One region of the Klebsiella sp. B345 genome, then DNA from elsewhere that is predicted to be linked to it. Evidence: predicted binding sites of a transcription regulator. Region 1 holds the regulator's gene; each other region holds the start of a gene.

Region 1 (3,277 bases):
TGACCACACGATTCTGATTAAAAAGAAAGCCCGCTGAGGCTTGCGCCAGAGCGGGAATCAGGGTTGTCGGTACCTCCGTGTACCGCACGGGCAGGCAATAACAAAGGGTCAGAACACTGATGTGCTCCGCTACCAGCGGTGGTCGTTTTTACGTTCCCACTCAGACACTTCTTTCTCGGCCTGATCTTTGGCAAATCCGTAACGTTCCTGGATTTTACCCACCAGCTGGTCACGCTTACCCTCAATGACCGTCATGTCATCATCGGTAAGCTTACCCCATTGTTCTTTCGCTTTACCTTTCAACTGTTTCCAGTTACCGCCGATTTCGTCTTTGTTCATCATTCAGTCCTCATCGTTCGGTGGGTTAACAGCCCGCTGCGTGCCGGACATAACGTTAACTATAGTTAAGAATTCTGGGTTTAATTTATTATTCGGAATCTTTAACCATTCACACGATAAAAACCGCGACAAACCATTATGAAAACCAGGTGCCGTGCTGCCAGTGTCGCCGCCAGATCAGCGCCAGCGACAGGCCGCGCAGCGCAAGGAAGACCGCCAGCGCCAGCCACAGTCCGTGGTTACCGAGAACCGGTAGCGTCAACAGCGTCAGCGCAAACCCAGCCGCCGCCACCGCCATGCTGTTACGCATCTCGGCTCCCCGCGTTGCACCGATAAACATGCCATCCAGCAAATAGCACCACACGCCAATTACCGGCAGAACCACCTGCCAGATCAGATAGCGGTCGGCCAGCTGCTGCAGTGAGGGGATCGAGGTTAACAGCGCGATAATGTACGGCCCCGCCACGGCGTAGATCGCCGCAAATATCAGCGCCACCATCCCCGACTGACGGCAGGCTGCCCGCCAGACCTCAAGCAGCTGACTGCCATCGCGCGCGCCATAGGCCTGCCCGGAATGGGCTTCGACGGCGTAGGCAAAGCCATCCAGCGCATAGGCGGTGAAGGTCAGCATCGTCATCAGGAGGGCATTAACGGCGACGATATCGCCCCCGAGACGGGCCCCGAAAACGGTCACCGCCCCGAAGCACAGCTGCAGCAGTAGGGAGCGCAGCATAATATCGCGGTTTAATGCCAGCAGTCGCCGCACATCCCCACGCCAGGCATTCTTCAGCATGCTGAATGACACACCACGCAGCACCAGCACGTGCCTTGCCATCAATAGCCCGATGATAAAGGTGACGTATTCAGCGGTCACCGTCGCCAGCGCAGCCCCCTGTACGTTCATGTGCAGGCCCATCACCAACCAAAGGTCGAGGACAATATTCAAGAGGTTGCCGACCACCAGCAGGATCACCGGTGCGCGGGCATACTGCACGCCCAGCAGCCAGCCAAGCAGCACCAGATTTGCCAGCGAGGCCGGCGCGCTCAGCCAGCGAATATCCAGGAAGCGTTGCGCCTGTTCCAGTACCGCCTCATTGCCGCCAACGATATGCAACGCCAGGTCAATCAGCGGTGCCCGGAACAGGACAATCAGCAGACCGGCCCCTAAAGCCAGTCCCAGCGGCTGCACCAGCGCCCGCGCCAGACGGAGAGGGTCTTTTGCGCCAAAGGCCTGAGCCGTCAGACCGGTGGTGCTCATCCGCAGGAAAAGCAGCAGCATGAAAAGGAAACTGGTGGCCGTGGCACCCACCGCAACGCCGCCGAGATAAACCGGGCTGTCGAGGTGGCCGATAACGGCGGTATCAACCAGCCCCAGCAGCGGGACGGTGATATTGGAGAAAATCATGGGTAGCGCCAGGCGCCACAGGGCTTTATCAGCGGCGTGAAAGAGCATAGGAAAGAGCCTGACTAAGAGAAGACAGCGCAGCATCATCCATCAGACGATGCTGCGTGGTGAAGGTGTTACAGCCACTCTCCGTTGCGGATCACGCCAACGGCCAGCCCTTCGATAGTGAAATTTTGTTCGCGCAGATTCACCACGATCGGCGAAAATTCGCTGTTTTCTGGCAGGAGTTCGACGATGTTACCCTGCTTTTTAAGGCGTTTAACCGTCACTTCTTCGTCGATACGCGCTACGACAACCTGGCCGTTACGCACATCCTGTGTTTTATGCACAGCCAGCAGATCGCCGTCCAGGATACCGATGTCTTTCATCGACATACCGCTAACACGCAGCAGGAAATCAGCATTCGGCTTGAACATCGCCGGGTCCACCTGGAAATGGCCTTCGATATGCTGCTGAGCCAGCAGCGGCTCACCGGCGGCCACGCGGCCGATTAACGGCAGACCGGGTTCTTCTTCCGTCAGCAGACGAATACCGCGGGAGGCACCAGAGATAATCTCAATTGCGCCTTTACGCGCCAGCGCTTTCAGGTGCTCTTCCGCCGCGTTTGGAGAACGGAACCCCAAGCGCTGAGCAATTTCCGCACGCGTCGGCGGCATGCCCGTCTGGCTGATATGATCCCGAATGAGATCAAACACCTCTTGCTGCCTGGTCGTTAACGCTTTCATCCCGCCCCCTGGGTGTATATACAGTTATGCTGTGAGTATATACAGTTAACGGTGATTTTGGAATCAAATTTCACACAAAAATCAGGAGCTACCTTCCATTTTTTACACAGCTGCTCACCCATCACAGCTGACGGCGAATTAATGGTAATGCGCCCACAGCAAAAGCCCCCAGGTGATCAGCGCGATCGCGATGGCCAGCAGTACCGCCGCGGACCCCATATCTTTCGCACGCCCTGACAGTTCGTGGTGTTCCGGGCCAATACGGTCTACCACCGCCTCAATCGCGCTATTAATAATTTCGACTATCATCACTATCAGGACCGAGCCTATCAGCAGCACACGGGTGATAGCGTCAACGTCCAGCCAGCAGGCGATCGCCACGGCAATAATGGCGGCGACGCCTTCCTGACGAAAGGCGGCCTCATTTATCCATGCCGCACGGAACCCTTTCCAGGAATAACCTGCCGCTTTAATAATTCGGGTTAACCCAGTGGTATTATTGGCCATCAAAAGAACCTTTTTATGTAAATGACGTCAATGAGTGTACGCGTTTGCCGTGTGGCAACGGAAATTTTGCGCGCTTTCTGTTATTCTTGCCGCGCATTTGCATGATTAACCAGAGGCTTCACATCGTTTATGTCCGGCTGGCAACGAATTTACTATAAATTACTGAATTTACCATTACGGGTGCTGGTAAAAAGCAAGTCTATTCCCGCAGAACCTGCTCAGGAATTAGGGCTGGATACCTCGCGTCCTATTATGTATGTCCTGCCTTATAACTCGAAGGCAGACCTGCTGACGCTGCGCG
Region 2 (3,277 bases), 1.3 Mb from region 1:
GGGGCGGTTTGGAGTTGTTATGTCTTTTGATTCCCTTGGCCTGAACCCTGATATCCTGCGCGCCGTCGCCGAACAAGGTTACCTTGAGCCAACCCCGATTCAGCAGCAGGCGATCCCTGCGGTGTTGCAGGGTCGCGATCTGATGGCCAGCGCCCAGACCGGCACCGGCAAAACGGCGGGCTTTACGCTGCCGCTGCTGCAGCATCTGATCCAGAAAGAGCCGCATGCTAAAGGCCGTCGCCCGGTGCGTGCGCTGATCCTCACGCCAACCCGTGAGCTGGCTGCCCAGATCGGCGAAAACGTACGCGACTACAGCAAGTACCTGAACATCCGTTCGCTGGTGGTCTTCGGCGGCGTGAGCATTAACCCGCAGATGATGAAACTGCGCAGCGGCGTTGATGTGCTGGTGGCGACTCCTGGGCGTTTGCTGGATCTTGAGCACCAGAATGCTGTCAGCCTCGATAAGGTTGAAGTGCTGGTACTGGACGAAGCCGACCGCATGCTGGACATGGGCTTTATCCACGATATTCGTCGCGTACTGGCGAAGCTGCCGGCCAAACGGCAGAACCTGCTGTTCTCCGCCACCTTCTCTGACGATATTAAGGCTCTGGCGGAAAAGCTGCTGCATAACCCGCTGGAGATCGAAGTGGCTCGCCGTAACACCGCTTCCGAGCAGGTGACGCAGCACGTGCATTTCGTTGATAAGAAGCGCAAGCGGGAACTGCTGTCACAGATGATCGGCGAAGGTAACTGGCAGCAAGTGCTGGTCTTCACCCGCACCAAGCACGGCGCCAACCATCTGGCCGAGCAACTGAATAAAGACGGCATTCGCAGCGCAGCCATTCATGGTAACAAGAGCCAGGGCGCCCGTACCCGTGCCTTAGCCGACTTTAAATCCGGCAGCATTCGCGTGCTGGTGGCTACCGATATCGCCGCGCGCGGTCTGGATATCGAAGAGCTGCCGCACGTGGTGAACTACGAGCTGCCAAACGTACCGGAAGACTATGTTCACCGTATCGGTCGTACCGGTCGTGCTGCCGCCACCGGCGAAGCGCTGTCGCTGGTCTGCGTCGACGAGCATAAGCTGCTGCATGACATCGAACGTCTGCTGAAAAAAGAGATCCCCCGTATCGCGGTTGCGGGCTATGCGCCGGATCCGTCGATCAAAGCCGAGCCGATTCAGAACGGTCGCCAGCAACGTGGCGGCGGTGGTCGTGGTCAGGGCCAGGGCCGCGGTGGTCAGGGCCAGGGGCGTAGCGCTCAGGGTCAGGGCCGCAGCCAGCAGTCTGCTCCACGTCGTCAGGATGGCGAGGCGCCGAAAGCCGGGGCTAAGCCTTCTCGTCGTATCGGTGATGCGAAGCCGACCGGCGAGCAGCAGCGTCGCCGTCGTCCGCGTAAACCCGCGGCGGCTGAGTAACGGCACCTCCCGCAGTTTACTTCATCGGGTCGTTGCCTGGTGAAGTAAACGTCCCCTGGATGGTGGCAATTACGCCGTCATCCAGGGCGTTTTCCTGCTTGCCCTGCGACTCGCGCTCGGGCGTTGTCAAATCCCGAGCCTCATTCCACATTACGCAGAAAGAAATTCCTCCCGGCAGGCAAAAAGTGTCACAATAGTGGCTGTTTATACAGTATTCAGGTTTTCTCATGGCTTTGACCACTGCGCTAAAAACGCAAATCGCCGCCTGGTATAAGGCGCTTCAGGAACAGATTCCGGACTTTATTCCCCGTCCACCGCAGCGGCAGATGATTGCTGATGTGGCGAAAACGCTCACCGGGGAAGAAGGGCGACACCTGGCAATTGAAGCCCCCACCGGCGTCGGGAAAACCCTGTCTTATCTGATCCCCGGGATTGCTATCGCACGCGAGGAGCAGAAAACGCTGGTGGTGAGTACCGCCAACGTGGCGCTGCAGGATCAGATTTACAGCAAAGATCTGCCGCTACTGCGCAAAATCATCCCCGACCTGCGTTTTACCGCCGCTTTTGGGCGCGGTCGCTACGTGTGTCCGCGTAACCTGACTGCGCTGGCCAGCACCGAGCCCACGCAGCAGGACCTGCTGGCGTTTCTGGATGACGACCTGACGCCGAAGAATCAGGCCGAGCAGGTGCTGTGCGCTACGCTGAAAAGCGATCTCGACAGCTACCGGTGGGACGGCCTGCGCGATCATACCGATAAACCCGTCGACGATGCGCTGTGGAGCCGTCTGAGCACTGATAAAGCCAGCTGCCTGAACCGCAACTGTCACTACTATCGCGAATGTCCATTTTTCGTCGCCCGGCGTGAAATCCAGGAGGCGGAAGTGGTGGTGGCTAACCATGCGCTGGTGATGGCGGCGATGGAGAGCGAAGCGGTGCTGCCGGAACCGAAAAACCTGCTGCTGGTGCTTGATGAAGGCCATCATCTCCCGGACGTCGCCCGCGATGCGCTGGAGATGAGCGCCGAGATGACGGCCCCTTGGTACCGGCTGCAGCTGGACCTGTTCAGCAAGCTGGTGGCGACCTGCATGGAGCAGTTCCGCCCTAAAACCACGCCGCCGCTGGCGAACCCCGAGCGTCTGACCAGCCACTGTGAAGAGCTGTATGAGCTGATCGCCTCGCTGAATAACATTCTTTCTCTGTATCTGCCCGCCGCTCAGGAAGCCGAGCATCGCTTCCCGATGGGCGAGCTGCCGCAGGAGGTGATGGACATTTGCCAGCGGCTGGCAAAACTCACCGAAATGCTGCGCGGGCTGGCAGAGCTGTTCCTTAACGATCTTGGTGAGAAAACCGGCAGCCACGATGTGGTCCGTCTGCACCGGGTACTGCTGCAGATGAACCGCGCGCTGGGGATGTTCGAAAGCCAGAGCAAGCTGTGGCGGCTGGCATCGCTGGCCCAATCTTCCGGTGCGCCGGTGACAAAATGGGTCACGCGCGATATGCGTGACGGGCAGGCGCATATCTGGTTCCACTGCGTCGGCATTCGCGTCAGCGATCAGCTCGAAAGATTGTTGTGGCGCAGCGTGCCGCATATTGTCGTCACCTCCGCGACGCTGCGCTCGTTGAACAGTTTTTCACGTCTGCAGGAGATGAGCGGGCTGAAGGAGAAAGCGGGCGACCGTTTTGTGGCGCTGGATTCCCCCTTCAACCACGTCGAGCAGGGCAAAATCATTATCCCGCAGATGCACTACGAGCCGCTGATCGATACCGAAGAGCAGCATATCGCCGAAATGGCGGCCTATTTCCGTGAGCAGGTCGAGAGTAAAAAACATCTCGGGATGCTGGTGCTGTTTGCCAGCGGCC
Region 3 (3,277 bases), 2.2 Mb from region 1:
AAAGCGCCTGTTTTTGCGCCTGGATGTCCTGTTCGATCTCACTCCGCACTTCCGCCGGCAGGCGTAACGCCTCTCCGAGGGCATTGAGGTAGCTGCGTTCCATAAAATGATCGATATCGATCACCGCGCAGCTGATGTAGTACACCTCCAGCGCTTCTTGTTCGCTGCTGATCCCTTGAGCCAGGCGCTGCGGGTCGAGCGGTTGCGCCAGCGCGCGATCGATCAATACCCGCCCCTGCACATCAATATTGGCCGCTCGCAGCTGCTCTTCGATGTTGGCCCGCTCGTGGTCATCGATGTGGCCATCGCTTTTCGCCGCGAACACCAGCGCCAGAATCAGCCGCTCGCTGCGGGCATCAAGCCCGGTAGAGGGAGGAACCGATGGTGCAGGTACAACCGATGGCGCAGCTGACGTTGCCGCTGGCGCTGGTGCGCTCTCGCGCAATTTCTGCTGATACTTATTCCACAGCACGCTTCCAGCCACCGCCCCCCCGCCGACCAGCAGCGCGCTGGTGCCATACTTAGCCAGCAGCTTGCGCGATGATTTACTGGCTACCAGCAAACCGGCCAGGCCGCCCAGCGCACCGGGCAGGAGGAAACTTTTCCCCTCCTGTCGTTCACCTGAGGAGGCAGATTGTCCCTGCTGACCCAGCAGAGACTGGAGTTGATTAAGCCAGTTAGACATGATTTCCCTCGTTGCATAGTAAGCGAAACCATCAGCCTAAACGACGAGATGTCAGGAAATGTGATGAGCAGATAAAGATGCGCAAATTCAGGCCGCCATCACGCGGCCTTCACCTTGCGGGTTTTCCCTGTTGTCGCCGCGGCGACCTGCGGTTCGTCCTGTTCATCCGTCGCGACTTCTGCGGTGTCAGCCTGAGGCTCGTGCCCTGCTGTTTCTTCGTCTGATTCTGCTTCCGGCGCTTTTCCTGTCCTCAGGATGTGATGCAGGGTCTCTTTGCGTTCTGCCAACCACAGCGCCATTTCATCACGCTGTGCTTCTTCAAGCGTCAGCGGGCACGCTACCAGCCAGTCGTTAAGGACTTCGGCAAGATCGAGCATTTTGTCGTAAGCATCGGCCTCTTTTTTGCTGGTAAACGACATTTTTTCCTCACCTTCGCGGATCACCACATATTTAATTTCAACCGCCATTGTGCAGCCTCTTTATACTGTATTTTTATACAGCATATCAAATTTTCACCCTCGACTCAACTGACAGCCATAAAGACAGACGCAAACGTTTTCGTTTATACTACGGCGCATGTTTTTTTACTGTGGAAATGAGTCATGACGTTATTAGGCACAGCCCTGCGCCCGGCAGCAACGCGGGTCATGTTGTTAGGTTCCGGCGAGCTCGGCAAAGAAGTGGCCATCGAGTGTCAACGGCTGGGTATTGAGACGATCGCCGTGGACCGCTATCCCGACGCACCGGCGATGCAGGTGGCACACCGTTCACATGTGGTCAACATGCTGCACGGCGATGCCCTGCGGGCGCTGATTGCAGAAGAAAAACCGGACTTCATCGTGCCGGAAATCGAAGCCATTGCCACCGATACGCTGGTTGAACTGGAGCAAGCCGGGCAAAAAGTCGTCCCCACCGCTCGCGCGGCAAAGCTGACCATGAACCGTGAAGGGATCCGCCGTCTGGCCGCAGAAGAGCTGCAACTACCGACCTCCTCCTACCGCTTCGCCGATAGCGAAAGCGCCTTTCGCGATGCGGTGGACGAGATTGGCCTTCCCTGCATTGTGAAACCGGTCATGAGTTCCTCCGGTAAAGGCCAGAGCTTTATTCGCCGCGCCGAACAGTTGGCTGATGCCTGGCAGTATGCGCAGCAAGGCGGCCGCGCCGGTGCCGGTCGGGTTATCGTTGAAGGGGTAGTGAATTTCGACTTTGAAATCACCCTGCTGACCGTCAGCGCCGTGGATGGGGTTCATTTTTGCGCGCCGGTCGGCCATCGTCAGGAAGATGGCGACTATCGCGAATCCTGGCAGCCGCAGCAGATGAGCGAACTGGCGCTGGCCCGCGCCCAGGAGATTGCCAGCAAGGTGGTACTGGCGCTCGGCGGTTATGGCCTGTTTGGCGTCGAGCTGTTTGTCTGCGGCGATGAGGTGATCTTCAGCGAAGTCTCCCCGCGTCCGCACGATACCGGCATGGTCACCCTGATCTCGCAAGATCTCTCCGAGTTTGCCCTGCACGTCCGGGCGTTTCTCGGTCTGCCGATCGGCGCCATTCGTCAGTACGGCCCGGCGGCCTCGGCGGTCATTCTGCCACAGCTGACCAGCCAGGACGTCACCTTTAGTAATATTCAGGCGGCGGTGGGTGCAGGCCTGCAGCTGCGCCTGTTTGGCAAGCCGGAAATCGACGGCTCCCGTCGACTCGGCGTCACGCTGGCGGTCGCTGACAACGTTGAAGAAGCGGTGGCGCGGGCAAAAACCGCCGCAACCTCCGTCGTGGTTCAGGGATAAAAAAACCCGGTAGCACGAGTGCTACCGGGTGAGTACTTTACGATAAATCAGGGCGTGAAAATTACTTCGCGCCTTCTACCGCTTCGCGAGCAATGCTGGTGATACGGTCATAATCGCCACTTTCCAGCGCATCTGCCGGTACCAGCCAGGAACCACCGATGCACAGCACGCTGTTCAGCGCCAGGTAGTCACGGTAGTTCGCCGGAGAGATCCCGCCAGTCGGGCAGAAACGGATATGAGCGAATGGACCGCCGATAGCCTGCAGCGCTTTCACGCCACCGTTGGCTTCCGCCGGGAAGAATTTGAACTCTTTCAGGCCATACTGCATCCCCAGCATCAGCTCAGAAACGGTGCTGATGCCCGGGATCAGTGGGATGGTGCCTTCTTCCGTTGCCGCTTTCAGCAGGGACTCGGTCAGGCCCGGGCTGATAGCAAACTGCGCGCCCGCGTCGGTAACCGCTTTCAGCTGCTCGACGTTGGTAACGGTACCTGCGCCAACAATCGCGTCCGGCACTTCTTTGGCAATCGCACGGATAGCCTCAAGCGCACATTCGGTACGCAGCGTCACTTCCAGTACACGTACGCCGCCTGCAACCAGCGCTTTTGCCATCGGCACAGCGTGTTCCAGCTTTTTCACCACGATTACCGGTACAACCGGGCCGGTGGTGAGGATTGCTTCAGCAGTTGTTTTCCAGTTTTTCATCAGATTTTCTCTCGCCAGATCTACAATTCGAATCGTCTTAAAAAGTGATGCAGGTTGCGCCCTGTTCCGCTCCGGAGAGGTTCTCACGCAGCGCAGAGAACATTTCCC

What was found. The regulator LexA, encoded in region 1, represses DNA repair genes until DNA is damaged. The targets are predictions, from matches to a motif close to TNCTGTATGTACATACAGNA.
Region 2: dinG (ATP-dependent DNA helicase DinG) is a predicted target of LexA. The motif match lies at 1,612-1,631, and genes of this name have one in related genera.
Region 3: ACMYSO_RS05090 (YebG family protein) is a predicted target of LexA. The motif match lies at 1,168-1,187, and genes of this name have one in related genera.

The regions. Positions count from the first base shown of each region.
Region 1 is NZ_CP180443.1:3,285,454-3,288,730, reverse strand. Features, by position in the region: gene zur (zinc uptake transcriptional repressor Zur) at 1-37, shown strand, start outside; gene ACMYSO_RS15450 (CsbD family protein) at 130-339, opposite strand; gene dinF (MATE family efflux transporter DinF) at 476-1,792, opposite strand; gene lexA (transcriptional repressor LexA) at 1,861-2,469, opposite strand; gene ACMYSO_RS15435 (diacylglycerol kinase) at 2,608-2,976, opposite strand; gene plsB (glycerol-3-phosphate 1-O-acyltransferase PlsB) at 3,106-3,277, shown strand, end outside.
Region 2 is NZ_CP180443.1:4,597,607-4,600,883, forward strand. Features, by position in the region: gene rhlE (ATP-dependent RNA helicase RhlE) at 20-1,417, shown strand; gene dinG (ATP-dependent DNA helicase DinG) at 1,645-3,277, shown strand, end outside.
Region 3 is NZ_CP180443.1:1,085,323-1,088,599, forward strand. Features, by position in the region: gene ACMYSO_RS05085 (tellurite resistance TerB family protein) at 1-685, opposite strand, end outside; gene ACMYSO_RS05090 (YebG family protein) at 784-1,152, opposite strand; gene purT (formate-dependent phosphoribosylglycinamide formyltransferase) at 1,288-2,466, shown strand; gene ACMYSO_RS05100 (bifunctional 4-hydroxy-2-oxoglutarate aldolase/2-dehydro-3-deoxy-phosphogluconate aldolase) at 2,528-3,169, opposite strand; gene edd (phosphogluconate dehydratase) at 3,207-3,277, opposite strand, start outside.